One region of the Lysinibacillus sp. CTST325 genome, then DNA from elsewhere that is predicted to be linked to it. Evidence: riboswitches for the same ligand, from Rfam matches in the RefSeq annotation. Region 1 holds a riboswitch; each other region holds the start of a gene.

Region 1 (10,745 bases):
AAAATCCAGAGAAAGTAGTGCCGAAAGCAGTTCGCAGTACATTAGTACGCATTGTGACTTTTTATTTAGTTCCGTTCTTTATTATCGTTAGCTTGATTCCTTGGAATGAAGTAAACGGTGTGCCAGAAAGTCCGTTTGTAATGGTCTTTAAAATGGTTGGGATTCCTGGTGCTGATCATATTATGAACGCTGTTGTTTTACTCGCAATTATTTCATCAATGAACTCAGGACTTTATGGTTCATCACGCGTTCTGTATACACAAGCTGTGGACGGGCGTGTTCCTAAAATCTTTGCACATTTATCAAAAAGAAAAGTTCCGGTGTATGCCATATTAATGTGTACATTAGCTTTATATATGGCCGTAATATTTTCTTTATTTGCGGGAAGCAAAACTTTTGATTTCCTAATGGGCTCACTTGGATATACCGTGTTATTTATTTGGTTAATTATTGCGATTGCACATCTGAAATCGCGTGAAAAACAGCCAGAAAAAACAAGTACCTATTCAGTAAAATGGTTCCCTTATACAACTTGGATCGCTATTATTGCGTTAAGTGCAATTCTGGTTGGTATTATTTTCACAACATCGATTATCGTAACAGGTATTACATTAGCTATCTATCTCTTTATTACGTTAACTTATGTCTTTAAAGGTCGTTTTCAAGAAAATGAGGCTAAATAACAAATCAACTTAATGCCTTTTTCGACCTTATTTTTCATAAATTTTGCATACTAGGCAGATTGTTCGCTCAAGAGAATTTATCCATGCTATACTACAAACATAGTAAGTTTAAGGAGGATTTCAAATGGCAATTGTACATGCAACAGATGCAACTTTCCAAGATGATATTAAAGAAGGGTTAGTATTAGTAGACTTTTGGGCTGCTTGGTGCGGACCTTGTAAAATGATTGGACCTGTTCTTGAAGAAATGGATGCTGCAGGTAGTGCGGCTAAAATTGTAAAAGTAGATGTAGATAACAACCAAGGTACTGCAGCACAATACCAAATTATGTCTATCCCGTCATTACTATTATTTAAAGATGGTGAATTAGTAGACAAAACTGTTGGTTTCCAACCAAAAGAAGCGTTAGAAGCATTTATCGCAAAACATGCTTAATCTGTAAGAAAATATGAGTCAAGCCATCAATAAGATGTGCTTGGCTTTTTTTCGTTATATAATATAGAGAAAACGAGAACGTTATTTTTGGGAATAGGAGACGAACGTTTTTTTAAAAAAAGGGGGCAGGTAGGCGATGAATGATTTAATTAAACGAAAGCTTGAAATTTTACCAGATCAGCCTGGCTGCTATTTGATGAAAGATCGACAAGGAACCATTATTTATGTCGGGAAAGCAAAGGTGCTAAAAAATCGAGTACGCTCGTATTTTACTGGTTCGCATGAGGGGAAAACACAGAGGCTTGTAGGAGAAATAGAAGATTTTGAGTACATTGTGACATCCTCCAATATTGAAGCTTTAATTTTAGAGCTTAATCTTATAAAACTACATGACCCGAAGTACAATATTATGCTTACGGATGATAAAACGTATCCGTATTTAAAAATTACAAATGAAAAACACCCGCGCCTTATTACAACACGAAAAGTGAAAAAGGATAAGGCGAAATATTTTGGTCCTTATCCGAATGCGTATGCAGCAAGTGAGACGAAAAAGCTGCTAGATCGTTTATATCCTCTTCGAAAATGTGTACAACTCCCTACCAAGGTTTGTTTGTATTATCATATGGGACAATGCCTAGCCCCTTGTATCAAGGATATAGGTGCTGATATTTACCACGATATGATTGAGAATATGACAAAATTTTTAAATGGTGGGGTTGAGGAAGTCAAAAAGGAGCTAGAGGTAAAAATGCTAGCGGCCGCAGAAAATTTAGAGTTTGAGCGTGCAAAGGAATTTCGTGATCAAATTGTCCATATCGATACAGTCATGCAAAAGCAAAAAATCGTATCAAGTGATACAACGAATCGCGATGTATTTGGCTATGCCGTCGAGAAGGGCTGGATGTGTGTTCAAGTTTTCTTTGTTCGTCAAGGAAAGCTTATAGAACGAGATGTCTCGATTTTCCCGGTTTATCAAGAGGCAGAAGAGGAATTTTTAACGTTTGTTGGACGATTTTACGAAAAGTTAGAGCACATTAAGCCTAAAGAGATCTTTATCCCACAATCTATTGATGCAGATATTTTAACGGAATTATTAGAAGTTAAGGTACTGACACCAAAACGTGGGCAAAAAAAAGAGCTAGTTGAATTAGCGACAAAAAATGCTGAAATTGCTGTAGCAGCAAAGTTCCAGCTTATTGAACGTCAGGAAGAACGCACAATAGGAGCATGTGAGGCGCTCGGTGAAGCTATGGGCATTTCTACGCCTTTAAGAATTGAGGCTTTCGATAATAGTCATATGCATGGGACAGATGCTGTATCTGCAATGGTTGTATTTATCGATGGAAAACCTGCGAAGAAGGAGTATCGAAAATACAAAACACGTACCGCCGCCAAGCACGATGATTACGGGGCAATGCAGGAAGTAATACGTCGTCGATACACACGTGTATTAAAAGATGGTCTACCTTTACCGGATTTAGTACTAATAGATGGTGGGAAGGGGCAAATGGAAGTCGCGCGAGAAGTATTAGAGGATGAGCTCGGCCTTGTCATTCCAATTGCCGGATTAGCGAAAGATGAAAAGCATAATACGTCACAGCTTTTATTTGGTGATCCACCAGAAGTTATTGCGTTAAAGCGTACAAGTGATGGATTCTACTTACTACAACGAATTCAGGATGAAGTACACCGCTTTGCTATAACCTTCTTACGACAGCAGCATGAGAAACATGCTATACAATCTGTCCTCGATCATATAGAGGGCATTGGCCCAAAGCGAAAACAGCAGTTACTTAAGCATTTTGGCTCTGTCAAAAAAATTCGTGAGGCAAGTGTGCAGGCACTACAGGAAGCTGGGATGCCAGCTAATCTAGCTAGCGATATTTATGCTTATTTTCATTCAGCAGAAGACTCCCATCTCTGAAGGTGCTGAGATGAATGCAGACGGAATTCCTTTTCAGTGGGTATTCAAACACCTACTGAAATAGAGGAGCTCAGTCTAAAAACGCTACGTCCTGTGGCATTACCAAAATGACCGATATCGTGTCGGTCCTCGTGCAGGCATGTGCACGATTCATAATCCGGACGCATTGTTTATCTGCAGCGAGCAAAGCGTCAGCGGCAATTACGCTAAGGCTAAGTTAATTTTTAACAGGATACATTGTCAAAGGATTAGACGTATGCTAAGGTTGATATATAACATTGCTCTTCAATATAGCAATGTTATATGCGGCGCCTTAGTTTTTTTCAGTAGTTTCTACTTATTAAAATGGAAATTTCTTCACTAAGGTTCAATTAAATACAATCACTATTTAGTGATGATAGAGGTGCAAGGTTCAAGAGTAGTACATTCGAGGACGAACAAGTCCAGTGAAGATGTATGAAAGGGGAGCTTGCCGAAGTGGAGCATCGTTGTTTCCGATGCTGTGCTGGTTTTACATTTAAGAGATGTGAGACTGTCGAATCTAAACGTTTCGGAGAGCTATCACACATGCGCAAGTTACTTTTATTGTACATGTTATTTAGGCAGCTTTCACGTTATGTGAGAGCTGCCTTTTTAGATTTCTCGAAACAACATTTTTTCAAGGCTGTTACTCTTACCTAAGAGGTGAAGGAGCGCTATTTGCTTTTGCGGTGTTATTTTTGTAAAAAGCTAAAAAAGTATAGCTACTTTATAATCAGCGAAATGATTGAATAAGAAGGAGAATGATAAAGATGGCGAAAGTTGTGATGAAATTTGGTGGTGCAGCATTTGCATCAACAGAGCGCATTCGAAATGTTGTGAAAAAGGCGATTGCAGAAAAGGAAAAAGGTTTTGATGTTGTCGTTGTCACTACAGCTATGAGGGGTATGTCTAAAGAATTAGCAAAGATGGCTCGTGATTTATCAGACCATGCATCTAAGCGTGAACTAGATGCACTATTTTCATCAAGCTCACAACTTACAAGTACATTAGTGGCAATTGCTTTACAAGAGGAAGGATATGATGCCGTGTCATTAACGGGCTGGCAGGCGGGCATTGAAACCGATGCTATGTATAGCAATGCCCGTATTGATGAGATAAATGCTAGTCGAATAGAAGAGCATTTTGTACAGGGAAAAATCGTTATCGTTGCTGGGGAACAAGGTATCGATAATTCACGGAATATTACGATGTTAGGTAAAGGTGGGGCAGAAACGTCGGCTATAGCTATTGCAGCAAAATTGAAGGCGGAGCGGGTAGATATTTACACGAATGTGGAAGGAATCTATACAGCTGATCCAAGTCATGTTGCTGGGGCACAAAAGCTAAAAGAAATCTCCTATGATGAGATGCTAGAGCTATCAAACTTAGGATCACAAGTTTTACACCCGCGAGCAGTAGAGTTAGCAAAGAAGTTTCAAATCCCAGTTATCATTCGGTCGAGCGAAATAGCTACAGTAGGTACTTTATTGAAGGAGGAAGTTGAAATGGAAAAAAATTTAATTGTACGTGGTGTTGCCTATGAGTCAGACGTTATTCGCTTAACAGTTGGTTATGATGCTTATTCGAATGCTTCGTTAGCAGATATGTTCACAATACTTGCAGAAAATTGTATAAACGTCGATATAATCGTACAAGCAATAATTGATGGCTTAAAGCCGACTGTATCATTTACCATTTTAAAAGAGGAGTTCGCTGAAGCATTACGTGTCTTAGAAGATAGTAAATTATCATTAGGATTTAGTTTTGCCGATTTTGAAATTGGCTTAGCAAAAGTCTCTATTATTGGCTCAGGAATGGCATCAAATCCAGGGGTAGCTGCCCGTATGTTTGATCGTCTACGTCGTGAAGATATCCCTGTAAAGATGGTAAGTACGTCTGAAATAAAAGTGTCTGTTGTTGTACCTCAGGACGAAATGATTCGTGCAGCAAATGCATTACATGATGAATTTAACTTAGAACAAGCGCTTTACATATAATGTTGAAGAGGATGTGTCAGTAAAAGGCACATCTTTTCATGTTGTTGAAAAACTATTATGTCAATGAAATTAATATGTCATATTAAATAAAGTAGGGTTCTATGGCAAAACGAGGGGTTGATTTCCATTCCGGCTGGGCTCTTTGCCGCTGACGCTTCGCTTTCGCGCAGATAAAACATTTGTTGTTGCTGTCGCTACGCTTTCGCACAGAGCAAAGCTTCCTGGGAGCGTCCGATGAGCCGCTTGGGCCAACACGATGTTGGTCACGAAGGCGTTATCACAGGACCTGATGGTTTTAGCCTTCGTTCCTCTATCGCTGATCCCCAAGGAGTAGCCTAGCCTCCACTCCAATTAACTACTTCACTTAGAATGAATCTTCTGGAATGGGCACATCTTTTTTTGTTCACATCAATTTAATACTTTATCCAATTCTATTGTTATATAATAAAATGTGACATGTTTTACCAAGGGGAAGGTGGAAGTTTGTATGGGGTTATTTGGTTTATTTCAAAAGCCAATGGATGAAAGTGTTGAGAGGCACAACGATATAGACATACAAATATTAAAAAAACGAATTTTGGAATTGGAACTTGAGCAGGAAAGCATTGATGTGAAAAATGCGATTTTAGACTTTGTACTAGCGCATATGGAGTTAATTAATTTTCAAACGGCTTTAAAGGTTCAAAATGTCTCTACGAGTGTAGGGGATATTTCAGCGATGAGTGAAGAAATGTCGTCAAATACAGAGGAGATGCTTGCGGTTGAGCAAAATGTTAATGCAAACATTCAAGAAATAAAACAGCATTCATTACTACTTGTAGAGGAAATGGAATCATCCATTTCAAAAGGTGAAATGGTTCAGGCGTTGTTGGCCAAAGGAGCTCGTTCAACAGAGCAACTGAATGATGAAATGACTAAAATGGATGATATCAGTAAAGGTGTAACCGGGATTGCCGATCAAACACAACTACTATCTTTAAATGCCTCTATTGAAGCCGCACGTGCTGGTGAGCATGGAAAAGGCTTTAATGTTGTCGCGATGGAGGTAGGGAAGTTAGCCAGTAGCTCGAAAGGTTCATTGCAAGAAATGACAAAGATTCGATCAGTCATTGATAAGAAATTACATAATACAATAACAAATATTAAACAAGTCGAACATTATTTAACTGACTTTTTAAGTATCATGAAGGACAATATTGCTAATCTGACTGTAACAAGTAGAAATATTGAAGAAGCAGCACATGGCATTCATCAAATAACAGCTGCATCAGAAGAAAATGTAATAGCTGTAGGTCGTTTAGCGGAAACGACGACGGAATTATCACATTCTAGTGACTTCTCGGATATAATCCAAAATCAAGTATCTGAAATGTTAAAAGCTATTGCACCGACAATCAGAAAACCATCAGAGCAAACGGTAGTTAGCCAAATGGCAGCAAGGTTAATGGATCATGCTCGCTTTTTACGAGATGCTATTCAAAAGGCTGGTCAGAAAGAAACGATAAAAACGCATCATCAATGTATGTTTGGAAAATGGTATTACGGACATTATGAGGAATATCAGAATTTACCAGAATATCTTCATATTGAACAACCACATGAATTAGTCCATATGGCCGCACAAAAATTAGTGAATGAACTGTCAATTCATAACATAGAAGAAATGATTCAACACTCACTTAATATTTTGGAGGCATTTATTGCGTTAATAGATGTGCTATTAAAAGAAAGACATGCTCAACTATCAATATAAAAAGGATTCGTGAGTATAACGAGAGGTTGATTTCCGTTCCGACAGTGCGCTTTACTGGGGCGTCCAATGGAGCTGCTTCGCTTGTCCATCTATGACGCTACTCTAAGGAGTTGCCCAGTCTTTACTACAATTAACTTCTATAGTATAAACAAAAAGGATTGTCATCCATAAATCTGGGATGACAATCCTTTTTGTTTATTCTGTAGGAACGGTGTTCATGATTCTTTCTTTAACGTCCCATTTTACTGTAAACGTAACATTTTGTTGTTTTTCACGTTTTTCATCATAGCATTCTGTTAAATAACCTTTTGCTTGCTGGATTTGCTCAGCTATAAACCCTGCTTCAAGTCTAAAGCTACGAAGACCGATTTGTAACAGATCTGGATCATTTGTCAACTGGAATATGCGTCCATCCTTCGATTCTTTGACAAGCTCTAAATTACCCCAACAGGCATCTGCGAAAAATGCGATAAGTTCATCTTGACTTGTACATGGGAACTTCCGAGCTAGATCTTTTCCTGCCCAGTAAAGGACATCATCTTCGTGTTTACCAAGAATGGAAGATAAAATATAATCGCGAATTATCTCATAGCCAAATGCTGAGATTGTAGGAGATGAAGTGTTTAACATTGAAAGCCTTCTTTCTTAGAATTTTCTTAAAATTTGACACTGATAAAGTAAAGGTAGATTTTTCGAGAAAAAACGATGCATCATGTACTAGATTGCTTCTTTAATAAGGGATGTGAAAAACTTTAAGTTGCCTTGACGCTCGTAGCTCTTGAGAGTACAATAAACATGTCATAATATTGTACCATGATGAAATACACAGTCAATGAAGTATCAGTTACAAAATGATGACTTCTTTAGTTGTGCTATTTTAAGTACTAAGGGGGGTAACAGTCTTGTCGAAAGATCGAGAGTTTTTATTGCGTCGCTTACATTCTCTACTTGGTATCATTCCAGTAGGTCTGTTTTTAACGATGCACCTGTTAATTAACTTTACAGCAACAGGCGGAGCAGAAAGTTACAACGCAGCTACCGCTAATATGGAAAAGATTCCATTCCTTATCCTAGTTGAATGGATTGTCATCTATATTCCATTAATGTTCCACGCATTTTATGGTGTCTACATTGCATTCACTGCTACACCAAATACAGGACGTTTCAGCACATACCGTAACTGGATGTACTCATTACAACGTTTCACTGGTGTATTCTTAGTGATCTTCATTGCATGGCATATTTTCCAAACTCGTATTCAAAAAGCACTTGGTACAGAAGTTGATTACGACATGATGGCAAATATCGTTTCTAATCCATTCATGCTTGGATTCTACATTGTTGGTATTATATCAGCAACTTTCCACTTATCTAATGGTTTATGGGCATTCCTAGTAAGCTGGGGTATTACACAATCTCCTCAGTCTCAAAAGATTGCTACTTATGTAACAAACATTATTTTCGTAATTCTAAGTGTAGTTGGTGTGGCTGCTATTTTAGCTTTCGTTTAATTCAATAGAAGCTACTATAGAGTACATGCAATCATTGCAATTTTTTAAGAGGAGTGAGAAATAATCATGGCGAAAAGCAAAATAATTGTTGTCGGCGGCGGTCTAGCTGGTCTGATGGCAACGATTAAAGCAGCTGAAGTTGGTACAGAAGTTGATTTATTCTCATTAGTTCCTGTAAAACGCTCACACTCTGTATGTGCGCAGGGCGGAATTAATGGTGCGGTAAATACAAAAGGTGAAGGGGATTCTCCTTGGATTCACTTTGATGATACAGTTTATGGTGGGGACTTCTTAGCGAACCAACCACCTGTTAAGGGTATGTGTGATGCAGCCCCTGGTATTATTCACTTAATGGACCGTATGGGTGTAATGTTCAACCGTACACCAGAAGGTCTTCTTGACTTCCGTCGTTTCGGTGGTACTTTAATGCACCGTACAGCTTTCTCTGGTGCAACAACTGGTCAGCAATTACTATACGCACTAGACGAGCAAGTTCGCTCTCACGAAGTAGCTGGTTTAGTGAACAAATATGAGCACTGGGAATTCCTTGGTGCAGTAGTCGATCCTGACGGCGTTTGTCGCGGTATCGTAGCGCAAGATATGCGTACAGAAGAAATTAAATCATTCCGTGCAGATGCTGTTATTATGGCGACTGGTGGCCCTGGTATTATCTTCGGTAAAACAACAAACTCTGTAATTAATACAGGTTCTGCTGCTTCTATCGTTTACCAACAAGGTGCCTCATACGCGAATGGTGAGTTCATCCAAATTCACCCAACAGCGATTCCTGGAGATGACAAAAACCGTCTAATGTCAGAGTCAGCTCGTGGTGAAGGTGGCCGTATTTGGACTTATAAAGACGGTAAACCTTGGTACTTCCTAGAAGAAAAGTATCCTGCATATGGTAACTTAGTACCACGTGATATTGCAACACGTGAAATTTTCGACGTTTGTGTAAACCAAAAACTTGGTATCAACGGCGAAAACATGGTATACCTAGATCTTTCTCATAAAGATCCACATGAATTAGATGTAAAACTAGGTGGTATTATTGAAATCTACGAAAAATTCGTAGGTGATGATCCACGTAAATTACCAATGAAAATTTTCCCGGCAGTTCACTACTCAATGGGTGGATTATGGGTTGACTACAACCAAATGACTGAAATTCCTGGTCTATTTGCAGCAGGTGAATGTGATTATTCTCAACATGGTGCAAACCGTCTTGGTGCGAACTCATTATTATCTGCTATCTATGGCGGTATGGTTGCTGGACCAAACGCAGTAGATTATGTTAAACATCTTAAAAAGCATGCTGAAGATCTTCCTCAAGAAATATTCGATGCTCGCGTTAAAGAAGAACAAGCTAAGTGGGATGCTGTCATGAAAATGGACGGCACAGAAAACGCTTACTTACTTCATAAAGAGCTTGGTGAAATGATGACAGCTACTATGACAGTAGTACGTTATAACGACCAACTTCAAGATACATTGAATAAACTTGATGAATTCCAAAAACGTTGGGAAAACATTAACATCAACGATACTCAAAAATGGAGTAACCAAGGTGCTCACTTTACGCGTCAGTTGAAAAATATGATTTACCTAGCGAAAGTAATGACAAAAGGTGCATTACTACGTAACGAATCTCGCGGTGCTCACTATAAGCCAGATTTCCCGAACCGTGATGATGAGAACTTCTTAAAAACAACAATGGCGAAGTTTGACCCAACTACTGGTAACCCAATCATCACGTACCAAGAAGTCGACGTTTCATTAATTCCACCACGTAAACGTGATTACTCTGCGAAAGGAGACTAAGAATTATGAATATCGCAGCTAATACTGGAAGAATGGTCAAAGTTGAAATTTTACGTCAAGATACAAAAGGCGGCAATGGCTACTGGCAAAAATTCCAAGTGCCTTACCGTCATGGTATGAACGTAATTTCTATTTTAATGGAAATTCAAAAAAATCCTGTTACTGAAAATGGTGAAAACACTACTCCAGTAGCATGGGATATGAACTGTCTTGAAGAAGTTTGTGGTGCATGTTCAATGGTTATCAATGGCCGCCCACGTCAATCATGTTCAACTCTTGTTGACCAATTGACTGAGCCAATTAAAATTGAGCCTATGAAAACTTTCCCAGTTATTCGTGACTTACAAGTTGACCGTGAACGTATGTTCAATGCACTTAAAAAAGTTAAAGCATGGGTTCCAATCGATGGTACTTATGATTTAGGTGAAGGTCCACGTATGCCAGAAGGTAAACGTCAATGGGCTTATGAATTATCTAAATGTATGACTTGTGGTGTATGTATGGAAGCATGTCCAAACGTGTCTGAAAAAGCTTCATTCATCGGACCAGCACCATTATCACAAGTACGTCTATTCAACACTCATCCAACTGGTGCA
Region 2 (10,745 bases), on a different contig from region 1:
GGTTGTTTTAGGTACTGCTCGTGCAGCACAAGATGACACTTCTAAACCAGGGCAAGCTGTTCATAACCGCACAAAAGGATTAGGTATTCTTGTGCACGGTGACGCTGCATTCCCAGGTCAAGGTATCGTAACAGAAGTATTAAACTTCGCAAAAACTGAAGGTTTCACTACTGGTGGTACAGTTCACATCATTGCTAACAACATGATTGGATTTACAACTGAACTACAAGACTCTCGCTCATCTGTTTACTCTTCTGACCCTGCAAAAGGTTACGAAGTACCAGTTGTGCATGTGAATGCAGATAGCCCTGAGTCTGTAGTTTTAGTAGGTCGTTTTGCAGCTAGCTACCGTCAAAAATTCGGTAAAGATATCATCGTTGACCTTATCGGCTACCGTCGTCATGGTCACAATGAAACTGATGATCCAACTGTAACAAACCCTGAAACATATAAATTAGTTTCTAAACATGAGCCAGTTCGTGCTTTATACGGTGCTCAATTAGCAGCTGAGGGTGTAGTTTCTGCTGATGAAGTTGCAGCATTAGATACAGCTATCTATGCTGAAATGCAAGCAGCTTATGATCATGTAAAAGAAATGGCAGATAAAGATGAACACAAGCATATAGAAATGCCAGAAGAATTAAAAGTAGAATTCCCACAAATTGATACAGCAGTTGGTGCGGAACGTCTAGGAAAAATTAATGAAGAGCTTTTAGTGTTTGAAGAAAACTTCGAACCACAGAAAAAGCTTGGCAAAATTTTAGAAAAACGCCGTGATGCATTTGCTTCTGCAAAAATCGACTGGGGTCATGCAGAAACTTTAGCTTATGCAACAATTATTCAAGATGGCACACCAGTACGTTTTACAGGTCAAGATGCACAACGTGGTACGTTCTCTCAACGTCACTTAGTGTTACATGACAAAAACAATGGTAATTTATTTACGCCACTTCACCATATTTCAGGTGCAAATGCATCATTTACAGTACACAACTCTCCACTTACAGAAGCAGGGGTAGTGGGCTTTGAATATGGTTACAATTTAGAGAATGGTCATGTACTTTCAGTTTGGGAAGCTCAATTTGGTGACTTTGCGAACATGGCACAAGTGATGTTCGATAACTTTATTTCAGGTGCACGTGCTAAATGGGGTCAAAAATCGGGTCTAGTTATTCTTTTACCACATGGTTATGAAGGTCAAGGTCCAGAACACTCTTCAAGCCGTATGGAACGTTACTTACAAATGTCTGCTGAAAATAACTGGTTCGTAGCAAACTGTTCAAACGCAGGTAACTACTACCACTTATTACGTCGTCAAGCAGCATTATTAGGTACAGAAGGCGTTCGCCCACTTGTGGTTGTATCACCTAAGTACTTACTTCGTCACCCATTAGCTGCAGCGAATGCTGATCAATTAGCAAATGGTTCATTCCAAGAAGTAATTGAACAACCAGGCCTAGGTTCAAAACCAGAAGCTGTAGAGCGCATTGTTTTAGGTTCAGGTAAAGTGATGATCGACATTGCAGATCGTATTAAAGATGGTGAAGGCTTCGATCACCTACACATTACTCGTGTAGAACAACTTTACCCATTCCCAAAAGAGCAAGTTGCTGGTATTATTGCTAAGTATCCGAATGTAAAAGAAGTTGTTTGGGTACAAGAAGAACCTAAAAACCAAGGTTCATGGAATTTTGCATTAGAAACATTACATGAACTTTCAGAAGGTAAAAAGCTTCGTTATGTAGGACGTCCTGCAATGAGTTCTACTTCAGAAGGTGATGCAGATTCTCATAAAGCAGCTCAAGCCGCACTTGTAGAAGAAGCAGTTGCTGAGCCTGTAAAGGTTAAATAATAATCACATATTAATTTTTGAGAGCCGGGCTACTTGCTGAGGCAGTAGCCCTTTTATGTGCACAATGCACGTTAATTAAAGGAGGAAATGAAAGTGGCTGAAATTAAAGTCCCTGAATTAGCAGAATCGATTACAGAAGGTAGTATCGCACAGTGGGTAAAAAAAGTGGGCGATCGCGTTGAAAAAGGTGAATTCATCGTTGAACTTGAAACAGACAAAGTAAACGCTGAAATCATTTCTGAAGAAGCGGGAGTTTTAACTCAAATTTTAGCTGAAGAAGGCGATACTGTACTTGTAGGTCAAGTAATCGCAGTAGTAGAAGCTGGCGAAGGTGCAGCAGCAGCTCCAGCGGCACCAGTAGCAGCACCAACACCAACACCAGCACCAGCAGCGCCACAAGCGGCACCAGCTCCTGTTGCAGCAGCGCCACAAGCGGCACCAGCTCCTGTTGCAGCAGCACCAGTTGTAGAAGAAACTACTGGTGAGCGTGTAATCGCATCTCCAGCAGCTCGTAGACTTGCTCGTGAAAAAGGTATTGACCTTGCTGCTGTATCTCCAGTAGATCCGCAAGGCCGTGTACGTGTACAAGACGTAGCAGCTCATGGTACAGCTCCAGTAGCAGCACCACAAGCAGCTCCAGCAGCACCTAAAGCAGTTGCAGCTGTAGATGAATCACGTGTAACAATTGAAAAAATGAGCCGTCGTCGCCAAACAATTGCAAAACGCTTACTTGAAGTAAAACAATCTACAGCAATGTTAACTACATTCAACGAAGTAGATATGACAAACGTTATGGCTTTACGTTCTCGTAAAAAAGACCAATTCTTCGAGTCAACTGGCTCTAAACTTGGTTTCATGTCATTCTTCACAAAAGCTGTAGTTGCAGCTCTTAAAAAATACCCATATGTGAACGCACAAATCGCTGGTGATGAAATTCACTTAAACAACTTCTTTGATATCGGTGTAGCTGTATCAACAGAAGAAGGTTTAGTAGTACCAGTTGTACGTGACGCTGACCGCAAAAACTTTGCTGAAATTGAAGATTCAATTGCAGACCTAGCTAAAAAAGCTCGCGACAAAAAATTAGGTTTAGCTGATCTTCAAGGTGGCTCATTCACAATTACAAATGGTGGTGTATTCGGTTCATTAATGTCTACACCTATCATGAATGGTACACAAGCTGGTATCCTTGGTATGCATACTATCAAAAAACGTCCAGTTGAAGTGAATGGTGAAGTAGAAATTCGCCCAATGATGTACTTAGCTCTTTCTTATGACCACCGTATTATCGATGGTAAAGATTCTGTAGGCTTCCTTAAAACTGTTAAAGAACTACTTGAAAACCCAGAAGATTTATTATTAAATTCTTAATTCCTGAGTTTATTAAAACCCTGCAAACATTGTTTTGCAGGGTTTTTTCTTTTTTATGGAACAATTAAAGGAAGCGACGGATAAAGTATTCAGAGCGACGGATAGATGACCCAGAGCGACCGAAAGAAGAGCTAAAATGTATCCAAGTATAAAAATTGCTTGAAGTTCGTATAAAGAAGCATGGACAATTTTACAGATTCTTTCGGCAAAGCAGCGGACTTTATCATTTTCAACTTTGTAAAAGTGAATATAAGGCATTAAAAGGATAAAAAACCCTAATATTGTAATTAGTCAGAAAAGTGATGAAATTATCTTGACGAACATATTAGCTTTATAGTAGTATCATAATATCAATTAAATATACAAACCTCACATTTAATCTATTGTGAGGTAGAGGCGCGGTATTTATTAGTTCATTGTTGAGTACAAGCAAGCGAAGACGCAATGGAGAAGGAACTATCGCCGAAGTATAAAAGGAGCTCGTACTTTTATGCTGGGTCTGCAGTGAATAAGTGCAGGACTGTCCTAGTAAATTATTTTCCAGGTTTACTAGGTTGTGCTATCTCGGAATGATGGAATTTTAGTGAGGATTTGGGCAACTGTTAAAAAAGTAAGACCTAAGTTCAGTACTTAGGTCTTTTTTGGTACAGTTGTTTTATTTTTTTACAGAAAAGGGGAATGTTACATGAAAAGAAAATCGTTGGTATTAATGTTGACCGTCATGACTGCAATTTTGCTAGCAGCTTGTGGTGCTGGTGACAAAAAGGCTACGACGTCATCTAGTAATGACGGAAACAAGACGAATACGGAAGAAGGCGGAGGACAATTCCGTGTTGGGATGGAAGCAGGTTATGCTCCGTTTAACTGGACGCAGCAGGATGATGCAAATGGCGCAGTAAAAATTGCGGATAATGCAGAATATGCAGGTGGTTATGATGTGCAAATGGCGAAAAAAATCGCTGAAGGCTTAGGAAAGGAATTAGTCATCGTAAAATTGGAATGGGATGGCTTAGTACCAGCGCTACAATCCAATAAAATCGATGCAATCGTTGCTGGTATGTCACCTACTAAAGAACGTAAGCAGACAGTTGATTTCACTGAAAACTACTATACGTCTGATTTTGTAATGGTGATTAAAAAAGGTAGTAAATATGAAAAAGCAACTTCTATCCAAGATTTCTCTGGAGCAAAAATCACATCACAATTAAATACATCTAACTACACTGTTATTGATCAAATCAAAGATGTAAAAAAACAAACTGCAATGGATAGCTTCCCAGCTATGCGTGTAGCATTAGAAGCTGGGAAAATTGACGGCTATGTAGCAGAACGTCCAGAAGGTATTTCCGCTGCTGCTGCAAACGATAAGTTCACATATGTAAAGTTTGAAAAAGGCTTCGATACAGATATTTCAAATACATCCATTGCAGTTGGTTTACGTAAAGGCGATGCAAACCTTGAAAAAATCAATGAAATTTTAAAAGGCATTTCTGAAGATGATCGCCAAAAAATTATGGAAGAAGCCATTCACCAACAACCAGCAGCACAATAACATGATGGCACGGGCTTTCTGCTAGTCCGTGCCAAATCATTACAAAATATAATCTTTATAAATAATAATAATGTCTGAGTTAAAAGTTTCATAAAATAAATGAAACAAGGCTCCAGCCAAGACAAGATACTGTAACGAACAAGCATCACGACGTTGTTAGGAGGAACATCATGAGTTTTGAATGGATTATTTCTATTGTTGAGAACAACTGGCAAATGTTTTTACGAGGTACGTATTATACATTGCTTATTTCTATTAGTAGTACAATTATTGGTGCACTCATCGGATTTTTCATCGGAATTATGCATACCATCAAGGTTCGTAAAAAAGGTGTAAAGTTCTATAGCTTAAAGCTCATTAATTTTATACTAACATGCTATGTCGAATTTTTCCGTGGTACACCAATGATTGTACAAGCAATGGTTGTATTTTACGGATTAGATATGGCATTTGGCATTGATATGCACTTTATTACGGCAGGTATTTTAGTTGTTTCATTAAACACAGGTGCTTATATGGCTGAAATTGTACGTGGTGGTATTGTATCCATTGATAAAGGGCAGTATGAGGCCGCATCGGCAATTGGTATGAACCATTTTCAAATTATGCTACATGTTGTATTACCACAAGTTGCGCGAAATATATTGCCTGCAACAGGTAACCAATTAATTATGAATATTAAAGATACAGCAGTATTAAACGTTATCGGGGTTACGGAATTATACTTCCAAACAAAATCGATCGCAGGTAATAACTTCCGCTATTTTGAATCCTTCTTTGTAGCTTGTGTCCTTTATTTCATCATGACATTCACAGCATCAAGAATCTTACTTTATATTGAAAAACGACTGGACGGACCAGATGCCTACCAAAAAGAACAGAAAGAAGCAGTATAGGGGGACGAACAAGTGACAGTTATTAAAATAGAGCATTTAAGTAAATCATTTGGTCGTAACCAAGTGTTAAAGGATGTAAATTTTCAAGTAGAAAAGGGCGAGGTAGTCTGCTTAATAGGTTCTTCCGGATCAGGTAAATCAACATTACTACGCTGCATTAATTTACTGGAAACACCAAGTGGCGGTCAAATTATCTACAAAGGGGAAAACATTTTAGACGAGAAGCATAACATCCAAGAATACCGTACACATTTAGGTATGGTATTCCAGCAATTTAACTTATTCAACAATCATAATGTGCTAAAAAATTGTACAGTTGGTCAAATGAAAGTATTAAAGCGTTCAAAGCTAGAAGCAGAAGAAGTTGCTTTAAAATATTTACAAATTGTTGGTATGGATCAATACGTACATGCGAAGCCACGACAACTATCTGGCGGTCAAAAACAGCGTGTAGCGATTGCACGAGCATTGTCAATGAGCCCAGATGTAATGCTATTTGATGAACCGACGTCAGCACTGGATCCAGAGATGGTCGGTGAAGTGTTGAAGGTAATGCGTCAGCTAGCGGATGCTGGGAATACGATGTTAATAGTTACGCATGAAATGGAATTTGCCAAAGAAGTCGCGGATCGCGTCGTATTTATGGATAAAGGGGTAATTGTAGAGGAAGGACCACCATCACGGGTACTAGTAAATCCTCAGCATGAACGGACAAAAGAGTTTTTAAAACGAACATTAAAATAACGTTCGGTTACAATAACAAAAAAAGTGAGTCCAAATTAATGGGCTCACTTATTTTCTAGAATTCCATTCTGCGTATAAAACAAAGCAAATTGCAAATGCAACGGCTAGTATAAAAAACCATTGCGGTACACCACCAAAGCTCATAGTAACACCTCAAAGTAAAAATTTTTATTATGGATATGGTAAAAAAACAATAGTTACGGAAAAAATATGGTCTTCTATGGATTTTTTCTCCACAAAAGTTCAAAAATATTATAGAATAAGCAGTAGACATTAGCTTCGTGCTAGTAAAGAGAGGTAGAGAGATTATGTTACATTTAAAATGGAAAGATGCTCCAACAGTACGCACAGTTACTTGTAAGCATACAAATGCATCAAAATATTTAGTTTCAAACGTATTAACAGTAGGGAAACAATATGATGTGAAAAATGAAACAGAAGAATTCATTTTTATTATTGATAATACTGGTAATATCGGTGGTTACTATAAAGATTATTTCGAAGTATAATCAATTTCGCCTTGGTGTAATTGCGTCCGGATTTTGAATTGTGCCCGCACAATTCATTCCTTTCAAAAATCCGTGACATCCGCCGGAGGCTTTATTTTCATTCAGTAGGTGTTTGGAAATCCCTGGAAAAGGGGAGCTACATATGCATTCATCACCACCTTCTAAGGTGGGTGTCTTCTGCTGAATGAAAATAAAAAGGGTGGTTCAGATTTTTCTGAGCCACCCTTCTTTGTTGGAAAAACAGAATCATTCCTTCTTAAAGGTCTTCAAGTCAGCTACATCCTGTAGTTGTTGTTTCTCCTGTTCTGTAGCTGTATGAAGGGCGAAGACGTCTTTAATAGCTGTCTTCAGCTCATGTTGTGTTTCTTTGAATTTCGATACTTGCTGTTCAAAGGAAGGGCTTGTAAATCGATCATTTGTACGAGATAATCTTTCCTCTAGCTGCGCGTAGTGATGATCCATATGCATAGATAACATCATGGCCAACTGATTTTTCCACAGTGGAATAAGAGTAACAATGGAAAATTCAATTTTTTCCGCTAGCGTTTGATTGGACTGCTGAATCATGCGAATTTGTGGCGCTGTTTGTAAAGCAACTTGCTGCGATACTTGTAAGTCATAAATTCGTTGATCTAGACGTTCGATTTGAGCGGCAAAATCATTAAGTTGTTGGATAGCTAGTGGTTGTTTCGTCGCTTGTACACTAGTCACTTTTTCAGGAAGCTCAACTTCAATGGTTTGCTGCTTCTTCATTTGTCCTGCAGCAATAGCAGTCGCTAGCTCCTCAAAGAATCCACTATTATGTGCATAAAGGTCTTCTAGCATTTCCACATCTTTTATCATTTGAAGCTGTGCACGTTCAAGCTGAACACCAATGCGTTCTACTTGGATGCTAATACGTTCAAACTCCGTTAATGTTTGCTTAACAGTAGGCTCATTTTTGCCAAACATTTTTTGAAAAAAGGACTGCTTTTTTGGTTCTAATGCGTTCGGGTCCACACGGTCTAACGTTTGCATTAAAGAGTCTAACATTTGACCAATCTTTGTGACATCTTTCTGTTTTACTTGTGCAAGCATTCGATCAGCAAATTGAGAAAGCGCTCGCTGTGAACCTTGCCCTAAAGAAAGTACTGATTCGAAGTTTGTCAGGTCAAGCTGACTAGCATATAGAAGTGCACGACTTTGTGCAAGAGGCGATAGCGTTTCATACGTCGCCATCGCCTCATTATTTGGAGTTGTTTCTAAATAAGATTGCACAAGTGGGGAAAGCCCTTGTATTGTATTTAGTTGAAATGCGTGATCATTTGCTGTCATTTATCATCGCCTCGCCACTCCAATTGTTCTTTTCGTCTTATATTGGAACGATTCGCAAATTCGATTTCCATTTGAAGATGGTCAATATCGTTGGAAAGTGCATCCTTTAAATCAACTTGAATCGTATCATTTAAATCTGTAAGTGTTTCTCTTGTTTTCGATAATGTAATTTGGATTTCCTTATCCTTCACAGGCTGCCTCGATAACATCGTATATTTATCCGTTAATTCGACAGCGGAAGGAAGGTGTGCATAAAAAAACTGTTCTACATTATAAAATTTACGTGGATCTGTTTTAACAATTTTCACGATATTTTTTGAAATACGTGTCATTTCGAGTAATTGCTTAAATGCAGAAACAGATCGTACACGTAAGTAGTTTTGACTTAATGTTTGAATGTTTTTATTGGCTGCTTTAAGTTGTGTTTCAATATGTTTGTACTCTTCTTTTGTTATACCTGCTATTTGCATAAATTTCTTTTTCTGTCTATGTTTCAACAACGTCGTACCCGATGCGTATGTTCCAGCAAACAATAAACCACCAAGGAAGAATCCTGGATTTGCTGCAATTGCTGTGATAGAAACAGTTGTGAGAGAAATTAAGAAGCTAGCGGTATGTCTAGAGAAAAACTGTCCGACACTGAGCATGTTTCTTCCTCCTAGCATTTAAATATGTCTATATTCTTATACGAAATAATCGACATAAAGTTTCAATGAAATAATAAACCTTACATAAATTTTACTGCTATTTGTAAAGTTTCTCAATGATATTACTTTAGAACAAGAAAATCCTTTGCTTTATTAGGAAGAAAAGGGGATAGACGAAAAAGAAGTCAAACTATATGTCCGACATTTCTGTTTCATCTTTACCCGGGTAAGTAATAAATGGCCACTTTGGATTAATCGAATTCATTATATATATTGTATTCAAAATTATAGTAATTTGCGAATTGCTCACTCGTTGTTAGTCAATTTTTTCTCTCTTAGATAGGTTAAACATTAGTATTGTTTTTTCGTCTGTTGTTAATTCCTTGTCATGAGCGTTAAAATTTTATAAAAATAATAAGCGTATTCGAGATTTTATTCTCAAAATACGCTTACATATCGAGTAGTGATACACGTCGATTTAGTCATTCCCTAGACTGGAAATGCTTTAATTGTTCTGTTGAAAGAGGCGTCCCATCAATTGTATAATGCTCAAATTGCCCTAAATGGTTTTTATCATGAGCAAAATAGATATAGACGACATTTAGTTCATCTGAAAAAAATAACGTTTACCCAATAACTTGGAAGACCTGCAAAATGCCATTTACATTTAATAGATTGGATAGCTTTCTGCTGATAAGACTTAACTTCAATCAAATAGTTTTTGATTCTTTTTTCATATAGTTTCTTTTTGATTTGTACTGTACAAAATGGTCTAGCAACATGATGAATAACGCAACTATCAAAAACTTTTTCATTCAACAACTCCCTATACAAGTTCTATCCAGTTTGTAAGTAAGAATAACTTTGCCGTCAACTCATTAAAATCACCGTTAATTTCAGCCGAAAGATTGATGTAAATGGGTATTGTATTTATTATATTAATTTACAAATACATGTGAAATAGGAGGATGTTGTATATGGAAATTAAATCACTTACTTTACAAACTGATAATTTACAAACTATGAAAGAATTCTATATAAATAAATTAGGGTTTCCTATGCTTTCTGAAAATAGAGATAGCTTGCAAATTCAAACAGGCACTAGTATTTTGGAGTTCACGAATAGAGATACAGTAAGCAAACCATTTTATCATTTTGCCTTTAATATTCCAGCAAACCAATTTGAAGAAGCGAAATTTTGGTTGAAGAACAAAGTCCAAATTTTAACAGAGGATGGAGAAGATGAGGTAAACTTTTCACATTTACCAGCACATGCAATATATTTTGAGGACCCTTCAGGTAATATTGTAGAATTTATAGCTCGTTATGGCATAAACGAAGAAAGCTGGGAGCCGTTTACTATCAATAGTATTTTGAATATTAGTGAAATTGGTCTTATTGTTGATGATGTGTTAAAGGTAGGAAAAGAATTAGGTAAAGCACATATATTTGAAAGGGGCCATAAGCCGTTAAACGAAAAATTTCTAAATTTTATGGGCGTAAGAGATAAAGGGATATTCATTATCCTTGCACACCCTGGAAGAAAATGGATTTTTTCGCACAAATATTCTACCATTTTTCCTCTCCAAATTACAGTTGATAACGGAAAAATGATAATTGTAAATCATAAAAGTGAATTCATTATCAAAGATTGCTCTGTATGATAAATAGTAAGGGTATACGTATTAAGGTTAATGATCTCTATGGGTAATCTTGAAGGAAAAGGCTCATATGCTGTTTGGCTTCCGCTAAATTTATTAAAGACAGTTAGAGATAAGTGATGATTAGAAATTATATAAGAACTCTTAATCAAGTTAGTCACCAACCCCTAAATTATGCCTCTAATGTTGAAAAATATTA
Region 3 (10,745 bases), on a different contig from region 1:
CGGTGTTAATTCAATCCTTGTCGGCAAAGCTTGGTATTGCTACAGGTAAAAATTTACCCGAAGTAGCACGTGAACATTTTTCTAAAAAAACTTCTATATTTCTATGGATACAGGCTGAATTGGTCATTATTGCAACAGACCTAGCAGAATTTATTGGTGCGGCACTAGGGCTGTACTTGTTATTCAATATTCCAATGTTGCCTGCAGCGCTTATTACAGCGGTCGGCTCATTTGCTATTTTAGAATTACAGCGTAGAGGCTTTAGAGCGTTTGAAGCAGGTATTTCTGGCATGGTCCTTATTGTCGTATTGGCATTTGCATTCCAGACATTTTTAGCACAGCCAAATTGGGGCGAAGTAACAATAGGCATGTTCACACCACACTTTGACGGAGTAGATTCTATTTTACTGGCAACAGGTATTTTAGGGGCGACTGTTATGCCACACGCTATTTACTTGCATTCTTCATTAACCCAAAATCGTATCGTTGGTCGAAATGATGCTGAAAAAAAACGGATATTCCGTTTTGAATTTATTGATATTATCATCGCGATGATTATTGCCGGTGCCATCAATATGAGTATGCTTGTCATTGCTGCAGCAGTATTCCATACACAAGGTCTAGTAGTTGAAGATTTAGATATCGCTTATGACGGATTGAAGGAAGTGCTTGGTCCGATGGCTGCGGTGTCCTTCGGTCTTGGCCTTCTCATTGCAGGGCTTGCTAGCTCTTCAGTTGGTACTCTTGCAGGTGACGTAGTAATGCAGGGCTTTATAAGAATGAAAATTCCGCTCTATTTACGCCGTGCTATTACAATGCTACCTCCTTTGATTATCATTGCATCCGGTGTCAATGCAACTTATGCACTTGTCTTAAGTCAAGTTATTTTATCCTTTGGTATTGCATTTGCTCTTGTGCCGCTTGTTATGTTTACAAGTAAACGTGACATCATGGGAAGCCTCGTCAACCATCGTATTACAACTATATTAGGATGGATTGTCGTGGTGATTGTAGTTACTTTAAATCTTTATTTATTATGGCAAACTGTATTTGGTTGAAAAAATGCCAGACACGAAGACCTTCATTTGGTTTTGTGTCTGGCATTTCTATATGTAAGAGGCATTTTTATTAAGTAGGATTGATTTCCGTTCCGACCGGGCGCTTTGTCGCTGACGCTTCGCTTTCGCACAGATAAAACATTTGTCGCTGACGCTTCGCTTTCACGCAGAGCAAAGCTTCCCTGGGACGTCCGATGATCCGCTTCGTTGCTACCGCTTCTCTTTCGCACAGAAAACATCCGCTTGCGCTCCAGGATACCATCTTTGACGCTAATCCCAAGGAGTCGCCCCGTCTCCACTCCAATCAACTTATATACATGGCATACGTTTTAACAAATGTCATTTCCTACTTTCGTGATGAGCTGTTTTTCCTTAAATATCTATCTCCTCAATGTTTCGGAACGATAAATAGGCAACGCTTATACCGATAATAGCTAAAGTGATGGGTATGAAAATAATATCATACAAGGTAAAGTTACCCGAATTTGATGATACAACCGATACTATTAATATAGATGATACAATCGTTGCCGGAATGGAGTATTTTCTCATACCGAAATACAATGGTATTAATGCGATGCATGCTGCTGAAACTGCATTCATGATCACAGCGGGAATTCGTTGTATTATGAGAGATACCGATAATGTATCTGGAAGCAATTGAAAACTCTCACTAACAGCACAAAAAATCGCTGTAACAAAAATAGTCGATAAAATAATTGCACTAAAGGTAAAAAGAACAACAATGGCAAGCTTTGAAGCAATTAGTTTTTTTCTATTGATTGGGTACATAAATGCTACGGTGATCGTTTTATATTTAAATTCTCCAATAATAAACTTGGCGATTAACACACTAGCAAAAATAATAAATACTGCTCTTACACCTGAATCTATAAGGCTAAATGCCGTCTCATAAGTTCTAAAGTCTTGATCCCCTTCTATTTTAGTGATAAATATAAGCATAAATATAATAGCTAATATCACAAAATTTGCGAAAACAGCTCGTTTTATATAGGAACCAATATGATATTTTTTCATTTCTAGACGCATTAAATTAAGCACTAGCGATACCTCCATTGATTAACTTCAAGAAGTAATCCTCTAATGAGTTTGTTTTTTTGCTAATGCCCTCAATTTCAATATCATGCTCAATCAATGTTTTAGATAACACCTTTTGTGAAGCTGTCGAATCATAAATTCGAATACAATTATTATCATCCATTAGTTTGAAATTAGTAATGTTTAATTTACTTTCTATAATAAATGCAGCCTTTCCCCCATCATTGACAATCACTTCAATATAATCTGTTTGACTACGATTGACAGCGTCCATTGATACTTCCTTAATTAATCTTCCATCTTTAATAACCCCAACTGTATCTGCCAATTGTTCAATTTCACCCAAAATGTGACTAGAGATAATAATCGTAATTCCATACTCTTTACAAAGCATCCTGAATAGTTCTCGAAGCTCTTTAATGCCAACTGGATCTAGTCCATTAATCGGCTCGTCTAAAATAAGCAATTCCGGCTTCGTAATAATTGCACGTGCAATACCTAACCGTTGTTTCATCCCAAGAGAAAAGTCTTTTACACGTTTCTTCTCAGTGTTTGTTAGTTTTACTAAATCTAGAACATGCGCAATCTCTTTCTTGTCATAATAGCCCATATATTCGCAATGTAACTCTAACGTTTCCTTTGCTGTTAAATCTTCATAAAAAATCGGGTATTCAATAATCGTTCCCATCCTTTTCAGCACGTCGTATGAGCGGTCCATTAATTTTTCACCAAAGATTTCAATATCTCCACTCGTCGGCTTCGTAAGGTTTGTTAGCATTTTCATGACTGTCGTTTTTCCGGCACCATTAGGACCTAAAAAACCGTATATCTCTCCCTTTTTCACATGCATAGTCACAGCAGAAACGACTTCTTTTCCCTCAAACACCTTCGTAAGCTGGTTTGTTTTCACAATATATGTCATGTAGATCTCTCCCTTAAATTTAGCTATCCTTATTATAAAAAATGAAACTCTCTAATTTATTACTTGATTCTTACAAATTTCTTAAGCACAGAAGAAAAGCCTGTAAAGCTATAAAATTGCTCTACAAGCATGACTGCTCAGTATGTCATTCGTTTTAAAGAAACTGTAAAAATAGTCTTCTCATACGGGATACTAGAAAGTTGGATGGAACCCTCCATTAATTCTACAAGGCGTTTTGTAATAGTTAAGCCAAGGCCACTCCCTTGGAAGGATTTATTTCTGGAATCCTCAAGTGTATACATTCTTTCAAAAACATTATCAATATGATATTCGTCGATCCCCTTACCGCGATCCCAGACATCAATAAAAATATTCGTATCATCATTTCGCACTGTGAGTCCAATGATGTTTCCTGCTGCCCCATAGGCAACAGCATTGGATAGTAAATTATTCAAAACCCTATCTAACGCTTCTTCATTGCCGCGTGCATATGCGGATATCTCTGGTATGGCTATATCGATCTCTAGGCCCATAGATGTGATCATGTCGTAAAATGATAAAATATTTTTTCGGCAAATTTCACTTACATTAATTTTCGTCATTGGATAATCTGTATCTCCTGCCTCCAATTTTGCCAGGTCAAAAAATGTATGGATTATTTTCAATACTTCCAATGTTTTCGAATGAACGCCAGTGAGCAACCGTTGCCGCTCCTCTTCATTAAGTGTTTGCTTCAGCTTAAGCATTTCCGTATAACCTAGTACAACTGTTAAAGGCGTTTTAAGATCATGAGAAATATTGGCCAACATCTTTTTCATAGAGCTTTCCATTTTTCGATGTGTCGCCAGTACTTTTTGGTTGTGGTCTAGCAACGCATTCATCGCAATTAGTAGCTGCTGTAATTCTTGATTAGCTGTCGACACTAAAATCTTTTCATTCGATTGTTCGTTAATGATTGCATGCAGTTTTTGATGCATGTATTGAATCATAGCGTTCTGTTGTTTTTTTGCTCTCACCTGAAAAATAATAATACCTACAAGTAACACAATCACCAGTAATAGTAATATAATCATCTGTTTATCCTTCAAATTTATAGCCGATTCCCCAAAGTGTTTTAATATATAGAGGATTGGATGGATCGTCTTCAATTTTTTCACGTAATCTTCTTATATGTACATTAATAATATTTTCATCCCCATAGTAAGCATCATTCCAAATCAATTGATAAATTTGCTGTTTTGTAAAAACTCGATTACGATTTGTCACGAATAATTTTAAGATACCAAATTCCTTTGATGTGAGTTTTACTTGTTGTCCATTCTTCTCAGCTGAAAAATTAACAAGGTCGATCGATAAGTTGTCTATCTCTACTATATCTTTCTTCTCCTCTACTTGATTGGAGTATTTCGTAGCTCTTCGAATTGCGGCTTTAACACGTGCCGAAAATTCCAGCATCGAAAATGGCTTGGCAATATAATCATCTGCCCCTAATCCTAATCCTAACGCTTTATCAACATCACTATCCTTGGCTGACATAATGATAATTGGAATTGATGCTTGCTCTCGTATAATCTTTAAAACTTCTAATCCATTAAGTTTCGGTATCATAATATCCAAGATCACTAAATCAAAGGGATTGTTTAAACAATTTTGTAATGCTTCTTCTCCATTTACTGTAGAGGTGACAAGGAACCCCTCCATCGTTAAATAATTTTCTACCATTTCACGAATGGCTTCGTCATCTTCTACTAGTAAAATATGCTTTTGCACTATCATGCACCTCTTCTCAACATAAAGCGTCTATATTTGACTTGTCATTACTATGATCATCGCCACAGCGAGGGGGTGATTTCCGTTCCGGCTGGGCGCTTTGTTGCTGACGCTTCGCTTTCGCACAGTAAACATTTGTTGCTGACGCTTCGCTTTCGCACAGTAAACATTTGTTGCTGACGCTTCGCTTTCGCACAAATAAAACCCTGTTGCTGACGCTTCGCTTTCGCACAGAAAACATCCGCTACGCTGCAGGGTCTCGGGCCAACACGATGTTAATCACGAAGGCGTTATAACAGGACGTGGCGGTTTTAGCCTTCGTTCCTCTATTGCTGATTCCCAAGGAGGCGCCCAGCCTTCACTCCAATCAACTTATATACATAGTATACGTTTCAACAAATGTCTTACCCCAAATTAGGTGATGTGTTATTTATCTATCAGTTTACCATATTAAGGTTGTGCACCAAAAGTGGGGGACGATTTGAGAAACTGAAGTCCCCTTTTTATTCTTGCCAGCAATTTCATTTGAGACTCTAAAATACAGAATTTGTAACACATTGTATTGATTGGTATATCGTTAGTAATAATCAAAATTAATTTAGATGAAAACAGCATTTTTGGTATTTACTTTTATTTAGGTGCTCTACTGTGGATAATGAGTATATATTTTGGGATGTCCGGAATTCGATCAAAACAAATAGCTATTTCTAAATATATAGGATTACTCATCATTTTGCTTATTCTTGTCATTTACGGATCGATGATTGCCATTATGGGGATACGAGGTTTTGGAGCTTAAAGTTTAATCGTTCACTTGGAGTATTTTGATTGTACGTCTAGAATTACAAATTTATTATTTAACTAAAAAAACTGCCCTGCAAGTCATTTTCTATGACTCACAGGACAGTTTTATTTTTTATTGTTCAACTTTTAAATCACATTGCTCTAATGGGAGCATTTTTGTTTTATGCTTGATTTTATAGCCAAGCCATAACAGTAAGAACAGTGGGATACCGATATATGAGACAAGGACTCCGTACCAATCTACTGTTTCACCCATAAAGGCATTGTAGTTTTGTCCAATAACAACAATCATACAAACCGTAAAGGCAAAGAGCGGTCCGAATGGGAATAGCCTTGCTTTATACGGCAATAATTTCGGATCTAAGCCTTGTACCTCGAATGCTCGACGGAAACGGTAATGGCTAAATGCAATTCCTAACCAGGCAATAAAGCCAGACATCCCAGATGCATTTAGAAGCCACATATAGACTACACCATCACCAAAGAATGAAGCTAAAAATGCTAGGCAGCCTATAGCTAAAGTCGCCAGTAATGCGTAAATCGGAATACCTCGACGGCTTAGTTTAGTGAAAATTTTCGGTGCATGTCCATCTACCGCTAATTGCCAAAGCATACGAGACGATGCGTAAAGCCCTGAATTCCCTGCTGACAGCATTGCCGTTAGAATGATTGCATTCATCAATGATGCAGCAAAGGCAATTCCTAAACGATCGAACACCAGTGTAAATGGTGAAACAGCGATATCTTCAGATAGCAAACGTGCATCTGTAAATGGAATCAACAGCCCAATTGCACCGATTGCTAAAATATAGAATAAAAGAATTCGCCAGAAAACAGACTTTACAGCTTTCGGAATATTTTTACCAGGGTCATCCGTTTCACCTGCTGTTATTCCAAGTAGCTCTGTCCCTTGGAACGAGAATCCCGCAGCTAAGAAAATACCAAATGTAGCAAGGAATCCACCGTGGAATGGTCCATCACTAATGAAGAAATTCGTAAAGCCTACAGGAGCGTGTCCTCCTAAAATACCAAAAATCATTAAGAAACTGATGATAATGAAAATAATTACAGTTACAACCTTTATCATTGCAAACCAATATTCACTCTCACCATAGCTTTTTACCGATAATAGATTGAACGTTAAAACGACAGCAATAAATAAAACAGTCCAAAGTGCTGATGAGCTATCTGGGAACCAATATTTCATAATTAATGAGACAGCAGAAATTTCCGCTGCAATTGTAATTGCCCAGTTGTACCAGTAGTTCCAACCAAGTGCAAAACCTAAAGCTGGATCTACAAATTTTGTAGCATACGTACTAAATGAGCCCGATGATGGCATATAAGCTGCCATTTCCCCTAAGCTCGTCATTAAAAAATACACCATGATACCGATTAATGCATAAGCAAGAAGTGCACCGCCAGGGCCTGCTTGCGCAATGGCACCACCACTAGCTAAAAACAATCCTGTACCGATTGTACCGCCTAATGAAATCATTGTAATATGACGGCTTTTTAATTCTTTTTTCAGCTTCGGTGCTTTATGACCGAGCTGATTGACTTTTATTTCACTCACGATATAGCTTCCTTCCTTTTTTAAGAGGCGAAAAAAATGCCATCACATGAACGTTGCTGTGATGGCTAAGTAAATCCTCTGTTCCTTAAAATGATAGCTCAACACGTTGTTCAAACGTGACAGTTCTGTTCCTTTCGGAGACAGCCCCAGCATGAGGTTTTCAAGTCCCCTCACACTTCGGCAGTATTTCCTTTCAGCTAATTTCTCTAATGCTTGTCATTTCCATTAACATACTCATAAATACCGCGACCTCTACCTCAATACAAACATGAGGCATTAAATATTAAATTTATAATGGATATTAGTTTAACATACGACATATGGTATTTCAATAACTCGAGTAATATTCTATATTTTATGAATTTTCCACTATTTTTATTATTGTGATAAAGTGGTATAGTGATTCAATCAAAATTGTTCTAACAAGGGGGATTTATTTGACTACTCATGAACATTCCGATACTTATCCTAGCAGGAAAATTAACTGGAAAGGCACAACCTTATTACTCGTTATCGGAGTAATTTGTATTGCCTCGACATTACGGATGCCGCTAACAGTTGTTGGACCTATTATTTCCTTTATCCGTGAAGACCTCGGCATATCCAATATACTAGCAGGCTTTCTAACAACGATCCCATTGCTAGCATTTGCAATCATTTCACCATTCGCTCCAATTGTCGCACGTAAATTTGGACTAGAAGTAACATTATTTTTATCAACTATTCTTTTAGGGGGAGGGATTGTACTACGCTCCCTTGGCACAACTAGTTTACTCGTATTTGGTACGATGCTAATTGGTATAGCCATTTCATTCGGTAATGTACTAATTCCAGGATTACTTAAATTGAAATTTCCCTATCACGTAGGTTTACTTATGGCATTTTTCACAATGTCGATGAATTTGACAGCTGGACTCGGTGCTGGCATTAGCTATCCTGTTGCCAATTCATCACTTGGTTGGCAAGGTGCACTGGCCATCTCACTTGTTCTTGTGGTGTTAACCATTGTAATTTGGATTCCACAGTTGAAATTTAATAAGCCTGAACCGACTGTTAAGACTACGAAAGAACGTACACCATTATGGAAATCACCTGTTACTTGGGCAGTAGCGGGAGCTATGGGATTTCAGTCATTATTATTCTACACAACTGCCGCTTGGATTCCTGAAATATACATAGCACAAGGATTAGCTGCAGACCGTGCAGGCTGGATGTTTTCCATCATGCAATTTTCACAAGTCCCAATGGCTTTAGCTGTGCCTATTATCGCTAGTAAAATGACATCTCAACGTCCTCTCGTATTAATGTTTACGGTATTTTACTTAGTTGGCTTTATCGGGGTAGTGATGGAATGGACAAGCCTCGCTATACTGTGGATGGTGCTACTAGGCTTAGCCGGAGGTGCTTCATTCGCATTAGCGATGATGTTCTTTACTCTACGTACCCGTACAGCTTTTGAGGCAGCCGATTTATCAGGATTTGCACAATCATTAGGATATTTATTAGCCGCAATCGGTCCAATCTTATTTGGTTATTTACATGATTTATTCGGTGGCTGGAATATTACTGGCTGGTTATTTGTTGTCGTAGTATTGATACTCTTCATATGTTCATTTAGGGCTTCTAAAAATGAATATGTGAATTAATAAAGGCAGCTCATAATCTTATTTCAACGGAAATAAGATTATGAGCTGCCCTTCTCTATTAATAAGGTGGTTTCTGATAAAAATAATTTGGTATATTGTAAACATTAACATAAGGCTTATGGAAAATATGAGTCGTAGCTGGTGAAAGAGGTGGAATCAACCACGCCCAATTGCCTGTAACCTCACGATTCGCTGCTGCTTCTGTTTCCTCAAACAATTTAAATTGCTGTGCAGCTGTATGATGATCTACTATGCTGACACCGTCTTCTTTAAAGGAATGTAGAACGGCTATATTCAGCTCAACTAATGCACGATCACGCCATAGAGAAGCCTGTTTCGTTGTATCGAGGTTGAAAATTCCTGCTATAGCAGGCAGCATATTATAACGCTCATGATCTGCTAAATTACGTGCCCCAATTTCTGTCCCCATATACCAACCATTGAATGGGGCCGCCTCAAAATCAATACCTGCCATTTGGAAGCGCATGCTCGAAATAATCGGCACTGCATACCATTTTAATCCTAGCTTCTCGACTCGAGAGGATTCTGGATGACGAATCGGTACCTGTAGTACATAGTCGTCAGGAATCGTAAACAATTGAGGCTCCCTTCCATCCATCTGTACAACAAGTGGAAGCACATCAAATGCTGTTCTCTCACCTTGCCAGCCAAGTGATTCACATACTTTTGTAAACTCAACAGAATGCAAATCACCAACGATTCCAGATTCCGTTTCATAGCCAGCATAACGGATTAGCTGATGATTCCATATACGAACACGCCCTGGTGCAAAAACCGTTATTGTTGGGCGAATTTTCCCATCATTTGTTGCATACTCAATATGTTCAAGCAATGCGTTGAAAATATCCTCTTCATTTAAAATATCACGGGCATCTACAACATGCAGCGATTGCCAAAATAATCGGCCAATACACTTATTACTATTGCGCCAAGCCACTCGAGCGCCAAAGATTAATTCTTCCGTTGTCGGTATATATTCTCCTGCCGTTTTAATTTGCTGTAATTTATTTTCTAGCCATGTTTTAGACTCATTTTGTTCTACTTGATAAAGTTCTAAAAACTGCTGTACTTCTTGTAAATTCATATTGAATTCCTCCATCTATCCTCATATTAGAGGAATGGAACTATAATCACCACGAAAAAATCTGCCAGAAAACATACATATTTTATATATGAAATACTTTGTTCAATATTTTATTTCATCTATTTTATTTTTATAGTTACTTATGGTGCCGATTTTGAGTAGACATTATAAAAATTAGGGGAAATTACAGAAGAAAAAATTGTTGAGCATGGATTTGCTATTATAACGCTTTTTACGCCTAAGTAAGTAATACACGAGACGCATTAGGCCTCTTTTGCACTCCGTTTGCAGCATTAAGGGTAGACGTTATTACGTGTGCATTTCCTTAACGTATGATGATCTTTGTTTGTCAGTATAGTGGGCATAAAAAAAGCATGTCGCACTAATGTGCAACATGCTTGATGACCCGTACGGGATTCGAACCCGTGTTACCGCCGTGAAAGGGCGGTGTCTTAACCACTTGACCAACGGGCCGTGGCTCCGAAGGCAGGACTCGAACCTGCGACAACCTGATTAACAGTCAGGTGCTACTACCAACTGAGCTACTTCGGAATAATGGTGGGCCTAAATGGACTCGAACCATCGACCTCACGCTTATCAGGCGTGCGCTCTAACCAGCTGAGCTATAGGCCCATTATTTTTTGGAGCGGGTGATGAGAATCGAACTCACGACATCAGCTTGGAAGGCTGAGGTTTTACCATTAAACTACACCCGCAGATGGTGGGTCAGGACGGAATCGAACCGCCGACACTTAGAGCTTCAATCTAATGCTCTACCAACTGAGCTACTGACCCGGAAAAATGG

What was found. Region 1 has a riboswitch for lysine ahead of ACYQ73_RS15155 (aspartate kinase). Riboswitches for the same ligand answer to the same signal wherever they lie in the genome.
Positions count from the first base shown of each region.
Region 2: it holds a riboswitch for lysine, as region 1 does, so the genes downstream of both, ACYQ73_RS07425 (transporter substrate-binding domain-containing protein) here and ACYQ73_RS15155 (aspartate kinase) in region 1, are expected to answer to the same signal.
Region 3: it holds a riboswitch for lysine, as region 1 does, so the genes downstream of both, ACYQ73_RS18130 (amino acid permease) here and ACYQ73_RS15155 (aspartate kinase) in region 1, are expected to answer to the same signal.

Region 1 is NZ_BAAFHO010000006.1:21,805-32,549, reverse strand. It holds gene ACYQ73_RS15170 (amino acid permease) at 1-683, shown strand, start outside; gene trxA (thioredoxin) at 808-1,119, shown strand; gene uvrC (excinuclease ABC subunit UvrC) at 1,256-3,046, shown strand; lysine riboswitch at 3,437-3,615, shown strand; gene ACYQ73_RS15155 (aspartate kinase) at 3,838-5,064, shown strand; gene ACYQ73_RS15150 (methyl-accepting chemotaxis protein) at 5,552-6,817, shown strand; gene ACYQ73_RS15145 (YslB family protein) at 7,013-7,447, opposite strand; gene ACYQ73_RS15140 (succinate dehydrogenase cytochrome b558 subunit) at 7,720-8,328, shown strand; gene sdhA (succinate dehydrogenase flavoprotein subunit) at 8,395-10,149, shown strand; gene sdhB (succinate dehydrogenase iron-sulfur subunit) at 10,155-10,745, shown strand, end outside.
Region 2 is NZ_BAAFHO010000002.1:408,942-419,686, reverse strand. It holds gene ACYQ73_RS07435 (2-oxoglutarate dehydrogenase E1 component) at 1-1,852, shown strand, start outside; gene odhB (2-oxoglutarate dehydrogenase complex dihydrolipoyllysine-residue succinyltransferase) at 1,946-3,223, shown strand; lysine riboswitch at 3,607-3,793, shown strand; gene ACYQ73_RS07425 (transporter substrate-binding domain-containing protein) at 3,909-4,775, shown strand; gene ACYQ73_RS07420 (amino acid ABC transporter permease) at 4,946-5,671, shown strand; gene ACYQ73_RS07415 (amino acid ABC transporter ATP-binding protein) at 5,684-6,415, shown strand; gene ACYQ73_RS07410 (DUF6501 family protein) at 6,724-6,924, shown strand; gene ACYQ73_RS07405 (toxic anion resistance protein) at 7,171-8,238, opposite strand; gene ACYQ73_RS07400 (5-bromo-4-chloroindolyl phosphate hydrolysis family protein) at 8,235-8,885, opposite strand; gene ACYQ73_RS07395 (VOC family protein) at 9,863-10,549, shown strand.
Region 3 is NZ_BAAFHO010000008.1:174,474-185,218, forward strand. It holds gene ACYQ73_RS18100 (Nramp family divalent metal transporter) at 1-1,058, shown strand, start outside; gene ACYQ73_RS18105 (ABC transporter permease) at 1,431-2,120, opposite strand; gene ACYQ73_RS18110 (ABC transporter ATP-binding protein) at 2,113-3,039, opposite strand; gene ACYQ73_RS18115 (sensor histidine kinase) at 3,177-4,112, opposite strand; gene ACYQ73_RS18120 (response regulator transcription factor) at 4,117-4,809, opposite strand; gene ACYQ73_RS18125 (hypothetical protein) at 5,483-5,608, shown strand; gene ACYQ73_RS18130 (amino acid permease) at 5,726-7,189, opposite strand; lysine riboswitch at 7,276-7,452, opposite strand; gene ACYQ73_RS18135 (CynX/NimT family MFS transporter) at 7,603-8,835, shown strand; gene ACYQ73_RS18140 (nitric oxide synthase oxygenase) at 8,894-9,940, opposite strand; tRNA gene ACYQ73_RS18145 (tRNA-Glu) at 10,343-10,414, opposite strand; tRNA gene ACYQ73_RS18150 (tRNA-Asn) at 10,416-10,492, opposite strand; tRNA gene ACYQ73_RS18155 (tRNA-Ile) at 10,497-10,573, opposite strand; tRNA gene ACYQ73_RS18160 (tRNA-Gly) at 10,583-10,656, opposite strand; tRNA gene ACYQ73_RS18165 (tRNA-Phe) at 10,660-10,735, opposite strand; tRNA gene ACYQ73_RS18170 (tRNA-Ser) at 10,743-10,745, opposite strand, start outside.